DNA from 3 places in the Brucella pseudogrignonensis genome. Region 3 is predicted to be linked to each of the others. Evidence: predicted binding sites of a transcription regulator. Region 3 holds the regulator's gene; each other region holds the start of a gene.

Region 1 (7,475 bases), on a different contig from region 3:
ACCGTTCAATAGAACCTACGGCAATCGCATTCGCATAAGTGGCCCATCGCTCTTTGTGTGCGACCGAATTACCGTTTCGCTTTCGCTTGGCCTTTATGAACTGGCCACAAATGCTGTTAAATACGGCGCATTGTCGGATGAGCACGGCAGCATCGATTTCAGTTGGAACGTTATCATTGATAACAGAGAACACAAATTCCACATGCAATGGGTTGAAAGTGGCGGACCGACCGTCACACGTCCATCGCGTCGCGGTTTTGGACAACGTCTCATACGCCTGGTTCTCGCGGAAGAACTCAAAGCGCGGTGCGATATTGATTTCGCCCCGACTGGCCTGAAAATTGATGTTGTGGCTCCCATCACCTGCGAAATCTTTCCTGGCTTTGATCACAGCACGCATTCTACCAGTATTCCCGCTGGAACAACTGGTTAAGAAAAAGAGGCATTTTGACATCTGGTGCCCGACTTGAAAAAGCGCCATATGCTGCGATCATGAACGACAGCTCCGCTCCTTCCATTTTTGTTACGGATGACGAACCGCGCCATATTGGACGTGACACGTTAGTCGCCGCACCGCGTTTTCTCCCGCAGTCGAACGACCAGCCTGCAGTTGAGTGGCTCGTCGCGGATGGATTGACAGATTACGAAGCAGCACTTGCGTTCATGGAAGAGCGCGTGCAAGCAATTCGCGAAGGCACCGCAAACGAACTTGTCTGGCTTGTCGAACATCCGGCGCTTTACACTGCTGGCACCAGCGCTCATACCGAAGACCTGCTGACGCCGGATCGTTTCCCAGTTTTCAACACCGGACGTGGCGGTGAATACACCTATCACGGCCCCGGCCAGCGCGTGGCCTATGTGATGCTGGACTTGAAGCGTCGCCGTGAAGACGTCCGGGCATTTGTCACCGCACTTGAACAATGGATCGTCGAGACATTGGCGCAGTTCAATGTCAAAGGTGAACGCCGCGCAGATCGTGTTGGCGTCTGGGTTTCACGTCCCGAAAAGCCACTGCTTTCCAATGGAGGCATGTGTGAAGATAAGATCGCTGCTATCGGCATCCGTCTTCGCCGCTGGGTGAGCTTCCACGGCATTGCCATCAATGTCGAGCCAGAGCTCGAACATTTTGGCGGCATTGTGCCCTGTGGCATTGCGGAATATGGCGTGACCAGCCTTGTCGATCTAGGTCTGCCGATCACCATGGGCGACGTTGACGTGGCACTGGGAATAGCTTTTGAAAGCGTCTTTGGCCCACGTCAGACGAAATAATCATACGGCTTTTATTCGCCTTTCGCGCATGAAGACGTAAAAGCCAGATCCCACAATAATGAAGATACCAAACCATTTCGATGGTGTCGGAAAATCACCAAATATAATCAACCCAACCAAAACCGCATTGACGATTTCCAGATACTGAAACGGTGCCAGCATAGATGCCGGTGCAAGCTTAAATGCCTGTACCACCAACAAATGGCTGATTGTGCCAATAGAGCCCAGCAAAAACAGCAACAACCAAGGCTGTAGACTATGAGGCAGCGCGAAGCTCAAATCTCCAATGCCAGCAGCCGTGCCAAAAATCATAAACAGACCTGCGATCAGCGATCCGCCGACGCCAGCATAAAACTGCATCACGACTGGACCTTCCTTGGCACCATATTTGCGGTTCAAAATCAGATAGATTGCAAAAGTGACGGCAGTCGCCAATGGCAACAGAGATACAGCACCAAAAATCTCAAAGCTCGGCTGAATAACGATCATCGTGCCGATCAAACCAATCCCGACCGCACTGAACCGGCGCCAACCGACCTTCTCTTTAAGAAAGACAGCAGATAGCAATGTAAGGATCAGCGGCTCCGCAAAAAACACCGCCATGGCGTCGGCGAGCGGCATATATTTAACGGCAGTGAAGAAACATGTTCCGCCGAAACCCATCAGGGCGCCACGCACAAGATTGCCCGTAAGATGCTTCGTATGCAGCGCACTCAGACCGCCCATAACAATAAGCACAAGAAACATCAGCCCTGACTGAATGAAAAAGCGCATGAAGGTGACAGTCGCCGGTGGCATATTGTCCATCATGGCAAGCCACTTGCCGATGGCATCCATAAGCGGCAGTAGCAACACCGAAAGCACCATGATCGCCATGCCTTTAACGTGTGCTTCGGTACCGCCTGTCGCCTTGCCCTGCATTTTATTACTCACAATTTCATCACTGCAATTGCGCTTACGCGAATGGTTGGCCGGTTTCTATCTTAATCCGCGTAAGGAAGCATGCGGTTTGACTTTAGCCGTGCTTATGGTGCAAATCGGTCTCGCTTTAGGCAAAACCACTTGATAACTTGGGACTAAACTGGAACGTAAGGCGAACTTTATTCGCAATGCGGGTATTACAGTGGCATTATATATGTGATTCGCAGATATAAATTTGGTGCCGTTCGCTGGGGGCGGTCCTTCAGGTTTCAGATAGAAAGCTTTTCGGACAAAGATGGACGATAACGATCTCTTTTCCAGAGTAGTGAACAATGCCCGTGAACGGCAGATGGAACAGCAGCCCAAGAAGGCTTCTGTATCGACGCCTGCTGCGCAAACGGCAACGGCACCGTCTACAACGAAGCCAGCGCCTGTCGCGACCAAGGCTCCACCTGTTTCATCTGGTGCTGATGATTACAACGCCTCCTCCATTCGTGTTCTTGAGGGCCTCGAGCCTGTGCGTCTGCGCCCCGGTATGTATATCGGCGGCACCGACGAAAAGGCGCTGCATCACCTTTTTGCAGAAGTCATTGATAACTCGATGGACGAAGCCGTTGCAGGCCACGCCAACTTCATCGAAGTCAATCTTGATGCCGAAGGCTTCCTGACCGTCAGCGATAACGGACGCGGTATTCCGGTCGACGAACACCCACAGGTGCCTGGAAAATCGACCCTTGAAGTCATTATGACAAAGCTGCATGCAGGCGGTAAGTTTGACGGCAAAGCCTATGAAACCTCAGGCGGTCTGCACGGTGTCGGTGTTTCGGTGGTTAACGCGCTTTCCGATGTTCTGGAAGTCGAAGTTGCACGCAATCGCCGCCTTTATCGCCAGCGCTTTTCGCGCGGCATTCCGCAGGGTGGTCTCGAAGATGTCGGCGAAGTGCACAACCGTCGTGGTACGCGCGTCCGTTTCCATCCCGACCCGGATATTTTTGGCAAGAACGCACATTTTGATCCGCATCGGCTTTATCGCATGGCGCGCTCAAAGGCTTATCTTTTCGGTGGCGTAGAAATTCGCTGGAGCTGCGATCCCGCACTTCTCGACCCGAAAAAGGAAACACCGGAAAAGGCTGTATTCCACTTCCCCGGTGGCTTGAAGGATTATCTTGCGGCGTCGCTTGGCAAAGAACATCAGGTGACGCGTGAGATTTTCTCCGGCCGCACCGAAAAGCAGGGCGGGCATGGTGCCGTTGAATGGGCGGTGTCGTGGTATGGTGGCGACGGCTTCGTCAATTCTTATTGTAACACAATCCCGACGGGCGACGGCGGCACGCATGAAGCAGGTCTGCGCATTGCGTTGACGCGTGGCCTCAAAGCCTATGCCGAACTGACCAACAACAAGCGCGCTTCGATCATCACCACCGATGACGTGATGATTTCAGCAGCCGCCATGCTCTCGGTCTTCATTCGGGAACCGGAATTTGTCGGTCAGACCAAAGACAAGCTTGCAACTGTCGAAGCGCAACGTATCGTGGAAAATGTCATCCGCGATCCGTTCGATCACTGGCTTACAGCCTCGCCACAGGAAGCTTCGCGCCTGCTCGACTGGGTTGTCGATCGTGCGGAAGAGCGCCTGCGTCGCCGTCAGGAAAAAGAAACAGTCCGCAAGAGTGCCACGCGCAAACTGCGTCTTCCGGGTAAGCTTGCAGACTGCACGCAGAATGCGGCTGCGGGCGCTGAACTTTTTATCGTCGAAGGTGACTCAGCTGGCGGCTCCGCCAAGCAGGCACGCAATCGTTCCAATCAGGCAATCCTGCCGCTGCGTGGCAAGATTCTGAACGTTGCCAGTGCTGGCCGTGAGAAGCTGACAGCCAACCAGCAGATTGCCGATCTGGTTCAGGCACTGGGGAGCGGCACCCGCAAGAATTATCGCGAAGATGATCTACGTTATGATCGCGTTATCGTCATGACCGATGCTGACGTTGACGGCGCGCATATTGCATCGCTGCTCATCACGTTCTTCTATCAGGAAATGCCAGACCTCATCCGCAACGGTCACCTCTATCTGGCTGTCCCGCCGCTGTATCGTCTCAGTCAGGGTGGCAAAGTCGCTTATGCTCGTGATGATGCGCACAAGGACGAACTGCTCCGTACGATGTTTACCGGACGTGGCAAAATTGAAATCGGCCGCTTCAAAGGCCTTGGTGAAATGCGCGCCGAGCAGCTCAAAGAAACCACCATGGATCCGAAAAAGCGCACGCTTCTTCGTGTTCATGTGGATGAGGATTATATCGATGAAACGCGCAGCACCGTTGATGACTTGATGGGTACAAAGCCGGAAGCGCGCTTTCGCTTCATTCAGGATCGCGCTGCGTTTGTGGAAGAGCTTGATATTTAACTCAGCCTGACGATAGGTAATCAATTCGTTGGATTATCAATCCGTGAAAGATAGCGGGCGCATATACACGCCCGCCGTCACTTTATTTATTGTGCTCTGTCAGCCATTGCTGCATCATTTTGATTTCGGCTTCCTGTGCGGAGATGACTTCTTCCGCGAGCGCTTTTACCTTCGGATCAGAACCATATTTTAGTACCACCCGAGCCATATCAATGGCACCCTGATGATGAGGGATCATTCCACGCATAAAATCTGCATCAGCATCACCGCTATATTCTATAGCCATACCTTGATGCATACGGTCATTGGCAGCTTTATAAGCCAACACCGCAGAATCTGCAGAAGATGCGTCAGCTTTCTCAGGGCCACCACCATGGTGCATATGGGCATCGCTAGTTCCAGTCTGCGCTTGAGCAATACCCGCTCCGAGACATGCAACCAATACGCTCACTAAAAAAGTCTTTGTTATGCGTTTATTGCCACCCAAAAGCATATTCAAAAATGTCATGAGAACCTCCATGGTTTATCTCATGTCAAAAAATAAGGGTTCCCATCGCTGGAAGGTCAAGCGATCAAGTGCCAAAAAACGAAGAAAAGCCAATCGCTGATCGCGTGATTTATTGTTTCACATCGATGCCTAGCTTCGTTTGTATGTCATCAATAGATTCCTTGACGAAGAATGTGAGATCAGCACTCAGCGTCACAATACGCGTTCCCGTACCATAGGCATTATATGACAAAACATGGTTGAAATTGACCGCAACCCGTTCGCCGCTAACGTCCGTAAGCATAATCCACATGTGCCCCTCCTCTGAAAAAACGATTCCTTACAAGAGGATAGGCGTATGTCTCAAAAGGGCAATGACGCTTTATAAGTCAGCACGCATTCGCACTTTTTCAACGATGCATCCAAAACTCGCCGACCATTCTTCGCCATGCTGATAAATACGAAAGCCGAATTTTTCATAAAGCTTAATTGCCCGAAGATTGTCGGCATGAGTGCCTATCTCTGCGTCTGAAAAGCCATTCAGTACAATCTGCGCCATCAGCGCATCAAGCAGTGCTCCGCCAACTCCCTGACCATGATAGAGCGGATGAACCCAGAGGTCTGAAATATAGTTTGTGTTCGGGACATAAGCGCCCCAGCCGAGAATCTCACTGCTTCGTTCTGCCAACAAAACACCATCGGCATTCTCATGCAAATCACGCAGGAACTTGACCTGAAGTTCCGACCGGCTTTCGTCCGTAAACGTAATGTCACGCCCTCCGGTTTGCCATGCGCGAACTGCTAGATCAGCCATCAAAACAAATTCGCCGGGGAATGCCCGGCGAATGAGAGTTTCAGATTTTACCACCATTTTTTCGGGGTAAAGCGTCCGGCTGCCTGCTCAATTGCACCTGCTGCCTGGAACAAAGTTTCTTCCTCGAACGGGCGACCGATCAGCTGCAAACCAAGCGGCAAGCCCTGATCGTTGAGGCCCGCAGGAACAGCGATTCCCGGAAGACCAGCCATATTGAGTGTAATGGTGAAGATATCATTGAGATACATCTTGACCGGATCGTTCGCGAGTTCCTTGTCACCGATGCTGAATGCAGCAGAAGGCGTAATCGGCGTCAGAATTGCATCAACACCGCTCGCAAAGACATTTTCAAAGTCTTTCTTGATCAGCGTACGAACCTTCTGCGCACGCAGATAGTAAGCGTCGTAATAGCCAGCCGACAGAACATAAGTTCCAGTCAGAATACGGCGCTTTACTTCCTTGCCGAAGCCAGCGGCGCGGCTCTGCTCGTACATATCGGCAATGTCCTTGCCCGGCACGCGCAAACCATAACGCACACCGTCATAACGTGCGAGGTTGGAAGAAGCTTCCGCAGGTGCCACGATATAATAGGCAGCAAGCGCATATTTCGTGTGCGGCAGCGAAACATCGACAACTTCCGCACCAGCATCTTTGAGATACTGGATGCCCTTCTGCCAAAGCGCTTCGATTTCTTCTGGCATACCATCGATACGATATTCGTTCGGAATGCCGATCTTGAGACCCTTCAGTGACTTTCCAATCGCTGCTTCATAATCTGGAACCGGCAGATCAACTGAGGTTGTATCTTTCAGATCGACCGATGCCATGGATTTCAGCAAAATTGCGGCGTCGCGCACATCGCGCGCAATCGGACCAGCCTGATCAAGCGACGACGCATAAGCGACAACACCCCAGCGCGAAACACGGCCATAGGTTGGCTTGATACCAACTGTGCCGGTAAATGCCGCTGGTTGACGGATTGAACCACCTGTATCAGATGCCGTGGCACCAGCACAAAGATGCGCGGCCACCGCCGCTGCTGAACCGCCCGACGATCCCCCCGGCACGAGATCAACATCTGAGCCGTTCGCACGCCAAGGGTTTTTCACAGGGCCGTAATAAGAACTTTCATTGGACGAGCCCATGGCGAATTCGTCCATGTTGAGCTTGCCCAACATAACAGCGCCGTCAGCCCAAAGGTTAGAAGTGACGGTTGATTCATATTCAGGCTTGAAACCATCAAGAATATGCGAGCAAGCCTGCGTGTGAACACCCTTCGTCGCAAACAGATCTTTTACGCCAAGTGGAATGCCTTCGAGAGCACCGGCCTTGCCTTCCGCAATGCGTGCATCGGAAGCTTTTGCCATTTCGCGCGCCTTTTCAGGCGTTACAGCGACATAGGCATTGAGCTTGTCATTGGCAGAATCAATAGCCGCAATATAGGCTTCAGTCAGTTCCGTCGCAGTGAAGGCTTTGGCCTTCAGCTTATCGCGCGCTTCGGCAATGGTCAGTGCGGTCAGTTCGCTCATCATCTAATCCTGTAAAGTCATGCCTCAGCAAGGCGCTTTTCAAAAAAGGCGCTGTAT
Region 2 (7,475 bases), 1.6 Mb from region 3:
ACTGGAACATGCGCTGGCCAAGCCGGTTGCGTTCTTCATCGTGCCAGTGTTTGGTTTCGCCAATGCGGGCATTTCCTTTACAGGCATGACGCCGTCTATCATCTTCGACACGCTGCCGCTCGGCATCATGCTCGGCCTCTTTGTGGGTAAACAGATCGGCGTTTTTGGTGCGGCATGGCTCGCAATTAAAGCGGGCTTTGCGCAAAAACCGATGGGCGCAAGCTGGGTGCAGCTTTATGGCGTTGCAATCCTGTGCGGCATCGGCTTCACCATGAGCATTTTCATCGGGCTTTTGTCCTATCCATCAGAATTGTTGCAGGCCGAGACGAAAATTGGCGTCCTCACCGGCTCGGCGCTTTCTGCGATATGCGGTTATGTCTTGCTTCGGATGCTGGCAAAGCCAAAAAAATAACGAATATTCAATGCCTGGAACGAAATTCCGGGCATTTCTCTTTGTGTTTGCACAATTGCTTCCTACATTCGCTGCAACGTGAATTTTCAAGTTGGAGTTTAATTTGTCCGGGATTTTTTGCCGTTTCATTCCGCGCCGTTTTCGCAAAAAAGAAATTGAGATTCCTGTTGTGCGTCTGCATGGCGCCATTATGAGCGGTGGCTCATCGCTACGTCCGTCGCTTTCTCTCGCGAGCGCTTCCGGTGTGCTGGAAAAGGCCTTTAGCGACAAAGAAATGCCAGCCGTTGCCATTTCGATCAATTCGCCCGGCGGTTCACCCGTACAGTCTCGCCTGATCTATCGCCGCATACGCGATCTCGCAGACGAGCATCAGAAACGTGTTTTTGTGTTTGTTGAAGACGCCGCAGCATCCGGCGGTTACATGATCGCGCTTGCGGGCGACGAAATCATTGCCGATCCATCATCAATTGTCGGCTCCATCGGCGTTGTTTCTGCCTCGTTTGGCTTCCCGGAACTGCTCAAAAAAATCGGCGTCGAGCGCCGCGTTTATACTGCTGGCCAGAACAAAGCCGTGCTTGATCCATTTCAGCCGGAAAAAGAAGCCGATATTGAGCGTCTCAAGTCGCTTCAGCTGGAAATTCATGCGACTTTTATCGACATGGTCAAAGAGCGCCGTGGCAGCAAGCTGGCAGACAATGATGACCTTTTCACCGGCATGTTCTGGACGGGCACCAAGGGCAAGGAACTCGGCCTCGTTGACGGGCTTGGCGATATGCGCAGCTTCCTGCGCAAGACTTATGGCGACAAGGTAAAGCTCAAACTCATCGAACCCAAGCGCGGACTGCTCGGACGCAAAGCACCCGGCGTCGAAATCGCGCTTAACGGCCTTGATCCAGCATCTATTGCGGCTAATCTCGGCGACGGCCTTCTGTCCGTTGCTGAAGAAAAAGCGCTTTGGGCGCGATATGGTCTTTAAAATTCACCATTTGACCATGATATGATGCATAATCCTGCAAATTAGTGTTATGGTTCTTCCAACTAAGTTTCCCTGTGTGATCCCGAAAAGGCATTTCGGGATCGTATGACAGCCTGAGGACTAGAGGTCATGCCCCAGCTTATCTTTCTGCTGCTGATACTCGCTGCCGCCTGGTACGGCTATCGTTCGTTCAAGCGCGAAGCAGTCCGCGTGACGCAGCGCGTCCGCCGCGCAGAAAAAGAAGCGCAGAACCGCGCGCATGGTACTCTGGTTCAGGATCCGAAAACCGGCGAATACTACGTCAAAAAAGACTAGTCCTGACTTACCTTTAAAATGCATAACAAAGCTCAGGCCGCGCAAACGGTTCACTACACTGCTCCGGCCAAGATTAATCTCGCGCTGCACGTGACAGGGCGCAGAGATGACGGTTATCATTTGCTCGACATGCTGGTTGTGTTCGCTAATTACGGCGATCAAATCACTGTTAGGAAAGCCGAAGAAGATAGCTTCAGCATTGGCGGGCGCTTTGCTCACGGCATACCGCTTGATAGCGGCAATCTGGTTATCAAAGCACGCGACGCTTTAAGATCACATACCAATCGCAAGCTTTCACCCGTTGCAATCCATCTTGAAAAAAGACTCCCAGTTGCGTCGGGCATTGGTGGGGGCTCAAGCGATGCGGCGGCAACGCTTCTCGCACTCAATGAAATCTGGCAGCTTGGCCTTGATCACAACACACTGGCCGAACTTGGTCTCAAGCTCGGCGCGGACTTGCCCATGTGCCTGCATGGTGCAGCCCATGGTGCGCCACTTATAGCATGCGGCATAGGTGAACAGCTGAGCGCCATACCGCAAATGCCATCACTCCCCATGCTGCTGGTCAATGACGGGACTGCCATCGCAACGCCCGATGTCTTCCGTGCATTGACAAAGCGAGACAATCCCCCTCTCCCGTCCCGCGTTCCTTGCGACATTGAAAGCATCTGCACCTATCTCAGTTCAACCCGAAACGACCTTCTGCCCGCAGCGCTATCAATTGCCCCGCACATCAGCGATACGCTTGCAATTTTACACGCCCATGGCGCTCTTTTTGCCCAAATGTCTGGTTCTGGTGCAACCTGTTTTGCCATCTTTAAAGACCAGCAGAGCGCAGACACAGCTGCATCGCGTATCCTTTCGCATAAGCCTGACTGGTTTGTGGTTTCAAGCCATACGGCCCCGTCTGCGCAGTGACGAAAACAGCCACTTTCCCACCTCATACTGTTCACATATACTTGAATAAATAGCTGCCTATAGAACAATCCTCTGGTTTCAAGGGTTTATTGTCTACCATTTTAGATACAATGCGTGAACCAAACGCTGGCTATGCGCAGCCGATTGAAAGGTCTATCTCTTGATCATCGAAACGACGAACACATCGCCGCTTCACAATCCAAGGAGATAGAAAATGAAAAAGTTTGTTCTTGCTACTGTTGCTGTTGTTCTGAGCGCTGGCGCTGCATTCGCTGAAAACCCAAATGTGGGCACCCCTGCCGATCTCTATGCCAATGACCGCACACCAGTCGCTGCTCAGCAAATTGACCGCACTGCAACCGCTTCGATTGGCAAAGCTTCGGTCATGGATGGTTCCGCTCATCGCTTTGGCGACGCATCGCCTTCGAGCTTTCAGAACTAATACCGAATTTGTGAACAATCCTGCCTGACGGAACAGTCCGAACGGCAACCCAGTTATCTCCCCGGTGGATGGCATTGGCGCCACCCCGGTGCCCCGGAAGCACTGATGCCATCCAAAGGGCGATTATGAAAAGGAATAGAAAAATGAAAAAGTTTGCTCTCGCTGCCGTAGCCGTTGCCCTTAGCGCCGGTGCTGCTTTCGCTGAAAACCCAAATGTGGGCACCCCAGCTGATCTTTATGCCAATGACCGTACACCCGTCGCTTCGCAGCCGGTTGATCGCACGGCCACTGCTTCGATTGGCCAGAAGACCTATCAGGACGGTTCGGCTCATCGCTTTGGTGACGCATCGCCATCAAGCTACCAGAACTAATATCGGCACAAGCCGGTAACATACAAAAAGGCGAAGCCCTCAGGCTCCGCCTTTTGTTGTATTTGGAAGTGAAATGCCAGGCGATAATAGCACAGGCTTCAACTGACGCGGCAAATCTTCAAGCTCGTCCAAACGCGATGGAAATGGCCTGAGCGTTTCGGCCTTTATCAGCAATCCGGCGTTTAAAGAGGGTTTGCTGGTGAAGAGCTTTCCCAGCAGTCCGGAGCGGGCCTCTTGAGGCAATGTAAAGCGCGCGGCAGAATTGCTGACCGCCAAATGACGGCCCACCGCATCTATCCATTCATCCTGCAATGTTGCTCCGGGCCGCAAAAGAAGCAACCAGTGCGTTCGCAATTCCCGAAATGCCTCAGATAAATTGTCTTCATTATAAAACGCGCAACCCGCGCCTTCTGCTACGAGCTTAGTATCATCTGTCGAGCCTTGATCAACGACGATAACGCGGCGCAAAAGCCCATCAACAACAGCAGGCACCAACCCGGCCAGTGTCTGTGCCAAAGCTTTTTCAGAATTATTTGTGACGAGCAAAACTGAAATCATTATTTTCTATATCACAGTAGGCTGCCTGCTAAAGCAGCGCAACGCAAATATTCATTCCATTCTTTAGTATTAATTATAAGCCAAAAATAACATATGAAATCAGCAAACAAAGTGATTTAGTCCATTCTGTTATGAACCCCATATTTTGTGGAGTGAGCGGATGAGGGTAGCTCTTACATCGATTGTTCTGGCAACGGCCATGCTTGCAGCACCCGTTGCACAGGCAGCGAATGCCATAGCGACAACCAATCTGAACGTGCGTACGGGTCCGGGTACGAATTACCCGGTAATTGGTGCGATTCCAAATGGTGCAGGCATTGACGTGCTTGGCTGCACGACTGGCTATAACTGGTGTCAGGTCGATTACGGCGGTCGTCTCGGGTGGGCATCGTCCAATTATCTCGCCTTCTCACAGGGGTCGGCCAGAAACTCCAACAATTTTGGAACTGCTGCAGTTGCAATCGGCATCCCGCTGATTGCAGCGGCAATTCTCAGCTCCAACAAGCACGGCTGGCATCGGCCACCGCCGCCAAGACCGCCGCATTGGAACAATGGCCCTCACCGTCCCGGCAAGCCCCCGGCAACACATCGTCCGGGTCGTCCTGATAGGCCGCAAGCAAACCGCCCCGGACGTCCTGGCGGCCCAGGCAAACCAAATGAAGTCCGTCCGGGTGGACCCGGCGGCCCGGGCAAGCTTGGCCATAATCAAGGCCGTCCGCCAAAGAAGCAGCCACGCTCCTAAAAATAAGACCCCAGACACCGGCGTGCGTGATCACGTCGGTGTTTTATTATATCGGCTCAAGATTTTGTGTTCTTGCTTTGTTCTTATCATTGCGATAGGATGAACATAGAAAACGAAAGAGTCGGTTATGGAAATCATCCAGCAGGCAGATCAGGCAGCATTCGGAGCAGGACGTGCAGATCACGCCAACGCGCTTGTCAGTGAAGCTGGCCTGCGCATTGATCACTCCCGCCGACGCGGGCGCGGCGCGGGCATCAATCCAACCGGACGCTTCGAACCCACCACACGCCATGAATTTGATGACGGCTGGGAAACGCTCGAAGATTTGCCTGCCTTCAAGACCGACGTGCAGGTTGAAAAGCCACGCACGATTATCACACGCAACGATTCGCCCGACATCAGCTTTGACCGCTCGATCAATCCTTATCGCGGCTGCGAACATGGTTGCATTTATTGCTTCGCACGTCCGACGCACAGCTATATGGGCTTGTCTGCAGGCCTTGATTTTGAAGCGAAACTGTTTGCGAAGCCGGATGCGCCGCGTCTGCTTGAGCGCGAGCTGGCCAAGCCGGGCTATCAACCAAAGACAATTGCTATCGGCACCAACACAGACCCCTATCAGCCGATCGAGAAAAAATGGCGCATCATGCGCGAAATTCTTGAAGTGCTGGAAGCAGCCAACCATCCGGTTGGCATTGTTACCAAATCGGCTTTGGTTGTGCGCGACATCGATATTTTAAGCCGCATGGCCGAAAAAGGTCTGGCCAAGGTCGCACTTTCCGTCACATCTGTAGACGCAAATCTGGCACGAACAATGGAACCGCGTGCTTCAACGCCGACGCTGCGTCTGCAAGCCATTCGTAAACTCACAGAAGCCGGCATTCCAACCAGTGTCATGATGGGGCCGATTATTCCCGGCATCAATGATCATGAGATTGAACGCATTTTGGATGCAGCTTACGCACAAGGTGCACGTGAAGCGGGCTATGTGTTGCTTCGCCTGCCACTCGAGGTCGCACCTTTGTTCAAGGACTGGCTGCTGCGCAATTATCCCGACCGTTATCGCCATGTGATGTCGCTTATACGCTCCATGCGCGACGGCAAGGATTATGATGCGGAATGGGGAAAACGTATGCGCGGCACTGGTCCCTATGCATGGCAGATCGGGCGCCGTTTCGAAATTAGCGCACGCAAGCTCGGCTTTAATTCAAAGCGTATTCCGTTGCGTACAGACCTGTTTGAACCCGTCGAAAAAAATGGGAAGCAGCTTTCGCTTTTCTAAATTCTGAATATCAGAGCGCGATACTGTGGCGTTCTGGTTCCGATAATACGTTAAAGTTTATGTGTGCATGAGTTGTCAGTTGTGCGTTCCATCTCCGTCTGATTTTTTCGGACGGAAGGCCCCTGCTTTTACGCCAATATCCTCGGCAGGGACCTTGCGGAGAATCAGAAGCAGTGCGAACATTTCCGCCAAATGAAACGCTTAAGTTCTGATTCTCCGCTCCTCTTTGAAATTCCGCTTGCTCCAGACTTCTCGGAAGAGACAAAATATCTGGCGCGAGGGCTCAAGCATATTGCTGGCATTGATGAAGCTGGTCGTGGACCGCTCGCAGGACCGGTTGTTGCAGCAGCGGTTGTGCTTGATCCCAATGATCTGCCAAAGGGACTTGATGACTCAAAAAGGCTGAAGGCGGCCAAGCGTGATGCGCTCTATGATGTTATTTTGGCCAAAGCGATCAGTGTTTCCGTTGCGAGCCTGAGTGCGCGCAGCATTGATGCCAGCGACATTCGCAAAGCGGCCCTCGAAGCTATGCGCCGTTCTTTCATGGGACTGACACTTCGCCCCGATCACGTATTGATCGATGGACGCGATGTTCCACCGGGCCTATCCTGTCCCGGCTCGGCATTGGTAAAAGGCGATCAGCGCTCGATTTCTATTGCCGCTGCATCCATCGTCGCAAAGGTTACGCGAGACCGCATGATGATACGTGCCGGAGCAGTGCATCCAGTCTACGGCTTTGAGGTTCATGCCGGTTACGGAACGCTAAAACATCGCAATGCAATTGAAGCCGGTGGACCACAACCTGGAATCCACCGCTACACTTTCGCGCCCATCAAGGGTCGTTTTGGCTTATAGGATTAACAGTCTGTCCAAGAATGGTCGATTGGCATGCGAGGCATGGAGCAATCTATAATCAAGCAACAAAGATGCCTTTTTATTGTTTGTTTTGGTCATATTCAGCAAATGCTTCTTTCGCCACCATCAAGCCGTTGAAAGCAACGGGGAAGCCCGCATATACGGCCAGCTGAATAATTATCTGAACAATCTCTTTTTGCGTAAGCCCGTTATTCAACGCCGCCACGATATGCACTTTCAATTGTGGCGCAGCATGACCGAGTGCGGTTAACGCAGCTAATGTCGTGATCTGACGACTTCTTAAATCTAGGTCTGAGTTCCCATAAATGTCACCGTAGGCAAACTCATATACGTAGCGAACAAAGTCTGGTGCAATATCACCAAAGGCACTCAACCCTTTATCGCCGAGCTCACTATGTATCTTTGAAAATATCTCTTTGCCCTGCGCAAGGCGCTCCGTTTCATTCGTCATGCATGTTTCCCATAGAGTCTGACTTTCCACCCGACCTCAACGTAACGGGAGCAAATCGCCCCGTCAAAATCCTCTTTTTTGGGAGCAAACAGCATGACATGAGAAAGCAAAAAAAACGCCGCCCTTTTGAGG
Region 3 (7,475 bases):
CGCCCGGATTTCGATCCTCCAGCGTTGGCGAAAGCCTATGAAGATGGTGGCGCTGCCTGTCTTTCGGTTCTGACCGATACGCCATCCTTTCAGGGCGCGCCGGAGTTTCTGACTGCTGCGCGCAATGCATGCTCATTGCCTGCGCTGCGCAAGGATTTTCTTTTCGATACTTACCAAGTCTACGAAGCCCGCAGCTGGGGTGCGGATTGCATTCTGATCATTATGGCAAGCGTCGATGATGATCTCGCAAAGGCGCTTGAAGAAACCGCTTTTGAGCTTGGTATGGATGCGCTGATTGAAGTGCATGACGAAGAAGAAACGGAACGCGCATTGAAACTTTCGTCGCGACTCATCGGCGTTAACAATCGTAACCTGCGTACCTTTGATGTCGATCTTGCCGTCTCCGAGCGCCTTGCAAAAATGGTGCCGTCAGACCGTCTCTTGGTGGGCGAGAGTGGCATCTTCACCCATGATGATTGCCTGCGTCTTGAAAAATCCCATATTGGCACATTCCTGATTGGCGAAAGCCTGATGCGCAAGGATGACGTAGCAAGCGCTACCCGCGAACTTCTAACCGGCAAGGTGTGAGCCATGACGGCCAAGCTGACCCATATCGACCAGACAGGTTCCGCCCATATGGTCGATGTCGGCGACAAGGCCGAAACGGATCGCGTGGCGATCGCCGAAGGCGCAGTCAGGATGAAGCCAGAAACGCTGGCACTCATTCTGGAAGGCAATGCAGCCAAAGGCGATGTCATTGGCACAGCGCGGCTTGCTGGCATTATGGCGGCGAAAAAGACCGCTGATCTTATTCCGCTCTGTCATCCACTGATGTTGACCAAAGTGTCCGTCGAAATAGAACCCGACCAAGCTCTGCCCGGCTTGCGCGTTTCGGCAACCGCAAAACTCAAAGGCCGTACTGGCGTTGAGATGGAAGCGCTGACTGCCGTTTCTGTTACCTGCCTGACGATTTATGACATGGCTAAAGCAGTTGATCGTCATATGGAAATTACCGATATCCGCGTTTGTGCGAAAAGTGGCGGCAAGTCAGGCGATTGGAAAGCCTGATCTTTCAGACGAAAGGAAAACCGATGTCCCTGTTTCCAGTCGATGAAGCACTTGCGCGTATTCTGAATAGTGCACGACCGCATGGTACAGAGACAATTTCGCTTTCTGAAGCAGGCGGACGTGTCGTTGCAGAACCTGTTCAGGCCAAACTGCAACAGCCTCCTTTTGATTGCTCGGCTATGGATGGCTATGCGCTAATTGCTCCTCCAAACACCAATTATCCTCTCGAATTCACAGTCATTGGCGAATCAGTTGCTGGAAAACGCTTTGATGGTGAGCTCAAACAAGGTGAAGCCATACGCATCTTCACCGGTGCACCAATGCCCGCAGGTGCCGATAGCATCGTTATTCAGGAAGATACGGAACGCTCGGGTGAAACACTCACCATCCTCAACGGACTAGACAAGGGGCGGCATATCCGACGTGCGGGGCTAGATTTCGCTCCCAGCGATGTTGTACTGCCAATCGGTCGTTCTCTTGATGCGCCTGCGCTTTCGCTTGCAGCAGCGAGCGGCAATGCAACAATTTCAGTATTCTGCAAGCCGCGCGTCGCGATACTCGCTACCGGCGACGAACTTGTACTGCCTGGAATAATTCCCGGCCCTGACCAGATCGTCGCTTCCAACAGTGTTGGCATTGCCGAAATCGTCCGCCGTGCAGGTGGTGAGCCAGAAGATCTAGGTATCATCACTGATAATCCGGCAAAGATAGAAACAGCAATCAGCGACGCTTTTTCGGATGGTATCGACATTCTGGTGACGGTTGGTGGCGCATCCGTTGGAGACCGCGATTACATTCACGGTGCGTTGCAGAATTGCGACGTTGATCTCGACTTTTGGAAAATCGCCATGCGTCCGGGTAAGCCGCTAATGTACGGACGCAAAGCCACTTCTGGCAAAACTATTCACGTCATCGGGCTGCCAGGTAACCCGGTTTCAAGTCTCGTATGCAGTCTTGTTTTTCTGCGCCCCCTCGTCGCGAAACTGTCTGGCACAGAGTTAAATGCAGATATTCGCCCAGCCAAACTTGGTGAAGCGATGAAAGCCAATGACCACCGGCGCGACTATGTGCGCTCGACTGTCACTCAGGCATCTGACGGCACACTGATTGCAACACCCTTCCCGGTTCAAGACTCATCGATGCTTTCAGCGCTGGTTCGCTCTCAGGCATTGCTGATGAGAGATGAGCATGCCCCTGCTGCCTCCACGGGTGACGCTTGTACGATATTAATGCTGTAAAGAACGCCCCCTCCGCACAACCATTAATCATTTTAAAACCATTGCGGAACAAGACTGGAACATATAGTGTTCGTTCTGGTTTTGTTTTTATTTGATTCTGGTCCGGAGGGTATGGCGCATGTTGACCCGTAAACAGCACGAGCTTCTGCTGTTCATTCATGAACGTCTTAAAGAGACGGGCATCCCTCCGTCGTTTGACGAAATGAAAGAAGCTCTCGATTTGGCTTCCAAATCGGGCATTCATCGCCTTATCACAGCGCTGGAAGAACGCGGTTTTATTCGTAGACTTCCCAATCGTGCACGTGCGCTCGAAGTTCTTCGCCTACCTGATTCCATTGCACCGGGCCTGAACTCACAAAAGAAGTTCGCTCCAAGCGTCATCGAAGGTAGCCTTGGCAAAGCGCCACCACCGCCTCCTCCGTCACGACCTGCACCTGTTACGGCAAATGATGATTCTCCAGCAACGGTTTCCGTGCCGATGATGGGACGTATCGCAGCCGGTGTACCGATATCAGCAATTCAGAATCAGACACATTCGATCAGTCTGCCACCAGAAATGCTCGGTGCTGGCGAGCATTATGCGCTCGAAGTCAAAGGCGACTCGATGATCGAGGCAGGAATTTTTGATGGTGACACCGTCATCATTAAGCGCGGTGAGACGGCCAATCCAGGCGAAATTGTTGTTGCACTGGTCGATGACGAAGAAGCAACTCTGAAACGCTTCCGTCGCAAAGGTGCATCAATTGCGCTTGAAGCTGCAAACCCGGCTTATGAAACGCGGATTTTTGGTCCAGATCGTGTGCGCGTACAAGGTAAGTTGATTGGCCTCATCCGACGCTATTAAAGCAACTGCATTTTAGGAGACATGCAACTGAATATGTTTCCTTTTAAGCAGTACAGTCAGCTATAATGGCTCTGCCAATTCTGTTGCGGCTTGCGACGCTTCATAAGCTCTACTTTTCTCAGCGCCAGCTCTCTTTTGATATTCGCGATCAGGTAGTCCCCTCGCCGCTCGCGAATAGAGACGATGCAAATGCCACGGGCGCGTTGGCGCATCGACTGAAAAGGTCAGCTGATCAGCATAGTCGGCTAAGTTGGTCGTTTTGGTCAGTGCGAAACGGTAAATTTTATTCTCCTGCGCAATACCGTTTTCGTCTGAGTTGATTGCAGAAGCGCTTACACGTAGCAGCTTATGCCCTAGTCTGAGTTCAAGAGTACCTTTTAAGGCTAGTTCCTGTCGGTCGATCATCAGGACGCTAAAACGCTTACAGCTCAACTCTTTGCCAGCTATAGCGAGAATGACAATGTCGCCAATATTGCAGGCTGCGTCTTTCATCTCTTCATCTGCCGTGTAGGATAGCATTCTACCGTCCCGCAGCGGAATGGCGCACACCCCATCTTCGCAAACAAAGGCTTCTTCAGCTGATACCATTCGCTGTTTTTTTACCACCTGCGGCGGAATAAACTCATTAATCAGATAGGCTGTCTGCCAGTTCTGCGCGGTAAATTTTGGAGGCCTGCTGCGATTAATAGCAAAATTCCCATCTGGAAGACGCACAGCGACGAATTTCGCATCTTCACTCACAAGAATATCAGGCAACGGTGTTCTTATAAAAACGGCAAGCCCGATAATTACGAAGGGGAGTGCCAGCCATCGCATTCGTGTTGTAAACACAACCGCTATAACAAGCGCCAGCGTCCAGAGAACAAGCGTGCTAGCTGGCATGACCCCTGGATTACCATCAGGCGAAAAGCTGGCGACAAAACTTGCAATATGTCTGACCAGTAAAACGCCGAACCCCATAATCTGCAATGGCAACCAATCCAGATGCAGCGGCATCAATAACAAGCTGAGCACTGCGAAGGGCATAACCAATATAGAAATAACGGGTAGTGCCAATACGTTGCCAACAAGACCAAACGGCGCCGTATTGTTAAAATGATAGGCTGCGAAAATTCCACTGGCCACGCCAGCAACAATAGACGTAGCGCCCGTCGCAACCGTTGGTAATAGAATTTTTGAAATAATCCCGCGTGGCTTTGCGCGACGATCTTCAATAGCTGTTTGCTTGCGAGATTTCTTATCGCTCCACCACGCAAAAGCTGCAATGAGACCCGCAGTGGCTGAGAACGACATTTGAAAGCTTGGCCCCACAATTTCATGCGGGGAAATCGCAATCATTGCCACTGAGGCGATAGCGAGATTGCGCATACTGATCGCTACGCGATCGACCAGCAATGCACAAAGCATCACAACGATCATCACATAGCTTCGTTGCGCAGCGACGTCAGCACCGGACATAGCCAGATAGAACGTGCAACTTAGAAGTGAAAGACATGCAGCAATTTTTTTGACCGGATATCTGGCGCTAAACGCTGGTGCGAGTGCGAATAAAGATCGCAACGACATCATCACAACCCCTGCAGCCAACACCATGTGCAAACCAGAAATAGACAAGATATGCGCGAGACCCGCTTTGCGCAGATCCTCATTTGTTTCTTCACTTATCCCCGCTCGTTCTCCAGCGATGAGTGCGGCTGCGACACTCCCATCCTCGCCTGAAAGCACTTCAGCGATACGTTCAGAAACATGTACCCGTAATTGAGCGATAGCGCCGGAAATTTTGGCGAAAACCTCACTTGGTGCAGGCACATCAGCTATTTTTGGAGTGCCCAAGAAAAAGCCATTTGCACCTATCCCGCCGAAATAGGCGTGAAACGCAAAGTCGTAGTTTCCCGGTCGAACAGGACCAGTGGGCACACGTAACCGCGCGAAACCAGTCAAGCCGCTGCCAATTTCTGTTTTGGCTGGTATATCGCGCGCCGTAATCCGGATGCGTTGCGGCGCATAGCGAAGTTTGGGTCGTTGCGTTTCAAGCAAATCAAGCGTCACACGCCAACTGCCATTATCGCGATACTCTAAGCCAACAACTCTGCCAGTGATACGCGTTGCAACCTCAGAGCCTAACAATTGCGTACTTCGTCGTTCCGTCTCGAACTTTCCCGCAACTATTCCCAATAACACCGCCAACACGAGTGTCACTGCTTGTGATACGAGGAAGTGTTTTCTGAATAAAAAACGTATTAAACAAACAGCTACAACAACAGATAGAATGGGCAACCATTCAGGTTCATAAGAAAGCGTGAAATAAACAACGGCTCCCAACCCCATAAAAACGGGAAAAAGAAGAAAAAATATTCCGCGCCCTATTTCACGATCAAGCGCCGCAATCAAAAGCTGCCGTGAACTACTCAGCAGTTCCCGCGCACGCTCGGAAGGTGTCAGTTTCCTTTCCGGTAAAGCGACGGGCTGAATATCAGCTCGTTCTTTCGGTAACCACGGTTCAGGAAGCAAGGCACGAGCAAGACCTTCAGGCATGTCTTTGACAAATGCCCGCTCGCTCACCTCTTGTCTTTCCCTTATGCCCGTCATGCCCCCGCCTGACTGCAAAAGTGCCCGCGCTTAATCTAAAGAAGCACGTCCCGACGGTGCGAAAGAATTGGGAAACGCTTGCACACCGTGCTGCCTATGCTACATGAACCACAGTCAAAATCGAGAGGGTTCTCGCAATGAGAATCCTTATCGCCCGTGGACTGTGAGAAAACGGGCGCTACATATTCAAAATTCTGCCTCGCGCTCGGCTTCCTGCCGCAACTCAACGAGGCTTTGACACAGTGGAGCTGTTATGTCGAAACCGGTCGTCACCCGTTTTGCCCCTTCGCCCACGGGTTATCTGCATATTGGCGGAGCCCGCACGGCTCTTTTCAACTGGCTTTATGCAAAGCATACGGGCGGCAAGATGCTGCTGCGCATCGAAGATACAGATCGTGAGCGTTCTTCCGAAGCTGCAACGGCCGCCATTCTTGATGGCTTGACCTGGCTTGGCCTCGATTGGGACGGTGAACCAATTTCACAGTTCGAACGTGCACCGCGTCACCGGGAAGTAGCAGAAGAACTCGTTGCGAAAGGCAAAGCCTATTATTGCTACGCAACACCTGAAGAACTCGAAGAAATGCGCGAGAAAGCACGCGCTGAAGGCCGTCCGCCACGTTATGATGGCCGCTGGCGCGATCGTGATCCATCCGAAGCGCCTGCAGGCGTGAAACCTGTTATCCGCATTAAAGCGCCACGCGATGGCGAAACCGTTGTTCGCGATGCTGTGCAGGGCGATGTCCGCTTTCCGAACAAGGATCTCGACGATTTCATCATTCTTCGTTCCGATGGCAATCCAACCTATATGCACGCGGTTGTCGTTGACGATCACGATATGGGCGTTACGCACATCATCCGCGGTGATGATCACCTGACAAATGCTGCCCGCCAGACCGTGATTTACGACGGTATGGGCTGGGAAGTCCCGCAGATGTCGCATATCCCGCTCATTCATGGTGCGGATGGTGCCAAGCTTTCGAAGCGTCATGGTGCACTTGGTGTCGATGCCTATCGTGCGATGGGCTATCTGCCGGAAGCACTGCGCAACTATCTCGTCCGCCTTGGCTGGAGCCACGGTGATGATGAAATCATGTCGACCGAGCAGATGGTTGAATGGTTTGACGTGACCGACATCAACAAGGGTGCAGCACGTTTTGACTTCCAGAAACTGGAAGCCATCAACGGCGTTTATATGCGCGCCAGCGATGACAAAGCTTTGTTCGACGCATTGATCGCCGTATTGCCGGAAATCGAAGGCGGTAAAGAACTGGAAGCGTCGCTTGACGAAAAGGGACGTGCACAGCTTCTGACAGCAATGCCCGGTCTGAAAGATCGTGCGAAGACACTGGTCGAGCTCGCAGATGGTGCGAAGTTTATTTTTGCCAAACGTCCGCTCGCTTTTGATGAAAAAGCAGCTTCCCTTCTCAGTGACGAAGGCCGTGAAATCCTTAAAGGCGTTCTGCCGCATTTAGAATCAGTTGGCGAATGGACTGTTGACGCACTTGATGCAGCTGTTCGTGCGCACGCGGAAACGATTGGCCTCAAACTTGGTAAGGTTGCGCAACCATTGCGCGCAGCACTCACCGGTCGTGCGACATCACCGGGTGTATTCGACGTTCTGTTCGTGCTTGGTCGCGAAGAGTCGCTTGCACGGGTAAAAGATCAAATCGTTTGAACTGTTAGCATTCACGCTGACGTGACAAAACTGGCTTAATTAGACCAAAATACGCATTGCA

The links. Region 3 encodes LexA, which represses DNA repair genes until DNA is damaged. Its sites were predicted from a motif close to TGTTCNNNNTGTGTTCNG; they were not measured.
Region 1: a site for LexA is predicted at 2,352-2,369, ahead of parE (DNA topoisomerase IV subunit B). Genes of this name have one in related genera too.
Region 2: a site for LexA is predicted at 4,802-4,819, ahead of RI570_RS08645 (PA0069 family radical SAM protein). Genes of this name have one in related genera too.

The regions. Positions count from the first base shown of each region.
Region 1 is NZ_JAVLAT010000002.1:1,336,897-1,344,371, forward strand. It holds gene RI570_RS17585 (PAS domain S-box protein) at 1-433, shown strand, start outside; gene lipB (lipoyl(octanoyl) transferase LipB) at 493-1,269, shown strand; gene RI570_RS17595 (DMT family transporter) at 1,270-2,190, opposite strand; gene parE (DNA topoisomerase IV subunit B) at 2,486-4,588, shown strand; gene RI570_RS17605 (DUF305 domain-containing protein) at 4,671-5,096, opposite strand; gene RI570_RS17610 (hypothetical protein) at 5,206-5,388, opposite strand; gene RI570_RS17615 (GNAT family N-acetyltransferase) at 5,458-5,889, opposite strand; gene gatA (Asp-tRNA(Asn)/Glu-tRNA(Gln) amidotransferase subunit GatA) at 5,937-7,418, opposite strand; gene RI570_RS17625 (GNAT family N-acetyltransferase) at 7,436-7,475, opposite strand, start outside.
Region 2 is NZ_JAVLAT010000001.1:1,796,512-1,803,986, reverse strand. It holds gene nhaA (Na+/H+ antiporter NhaA) at 1-412, shown strand, start outside; gene RI570_RS08680 (S49 family peptidase) at 516-1,388, shown strand; gene RI570_RS08675 (hypothetical protein) at 1,518-1,703, shown strand; gene RI570_RS08670 (4-(cytidine 5'-diphospho)-2-C-methyl-D-erythritol kinase) at 1,722-2,621, shown strand; gene RI570_RS08665 (hypothetical protein) at 2,836-3,063, shown strand; gene RI570_RS08660 (hypothetical protein) at 3,207-3,434, shown strand; gene RI570_RS08655 (glycosyltransferase family 2 protein) at 3,474-3,992, opposite strand; gene RI570_RS08650 (SH3 domain-containing protein) at 4,153-4,734, shown strand; gene RI570_RS08645 (PA0069 family radical SAM protein) at 4,862-6,016, shown strand; gene RI570_RS08640 (ribonuclease HII) at 6,209-6,871, shown strand; gene RI570_RS08635 (carboxymuconolactone decarboxylase family protein) at 6,951-7,343, opposite strand.
Region 3 is NZ_JAVLAT010000001.1:220,094-227,568, forward strand. It holds gene trpC (indole-3-glycerol phosphate synthase TrpC) at 1-588, shown strand, start outside; gene moaC (cyclic pyranopterin monophosphate synthase MoaC) at 592-1,068, shown strand; gene glp (gephyrin-like molybdotransferase Glp) at 1,092-2,306, shown strand; gene lexA (transcriptional repressor LexA) at 2,425-3,150, shown strand; gene RI570_RS01085 (ComEC/Rec2 family competence protein) at 3,211-5,739, opposite strand; gene gltX (glutamate--tRNA ligase) at 5,993-7,414, shown strand.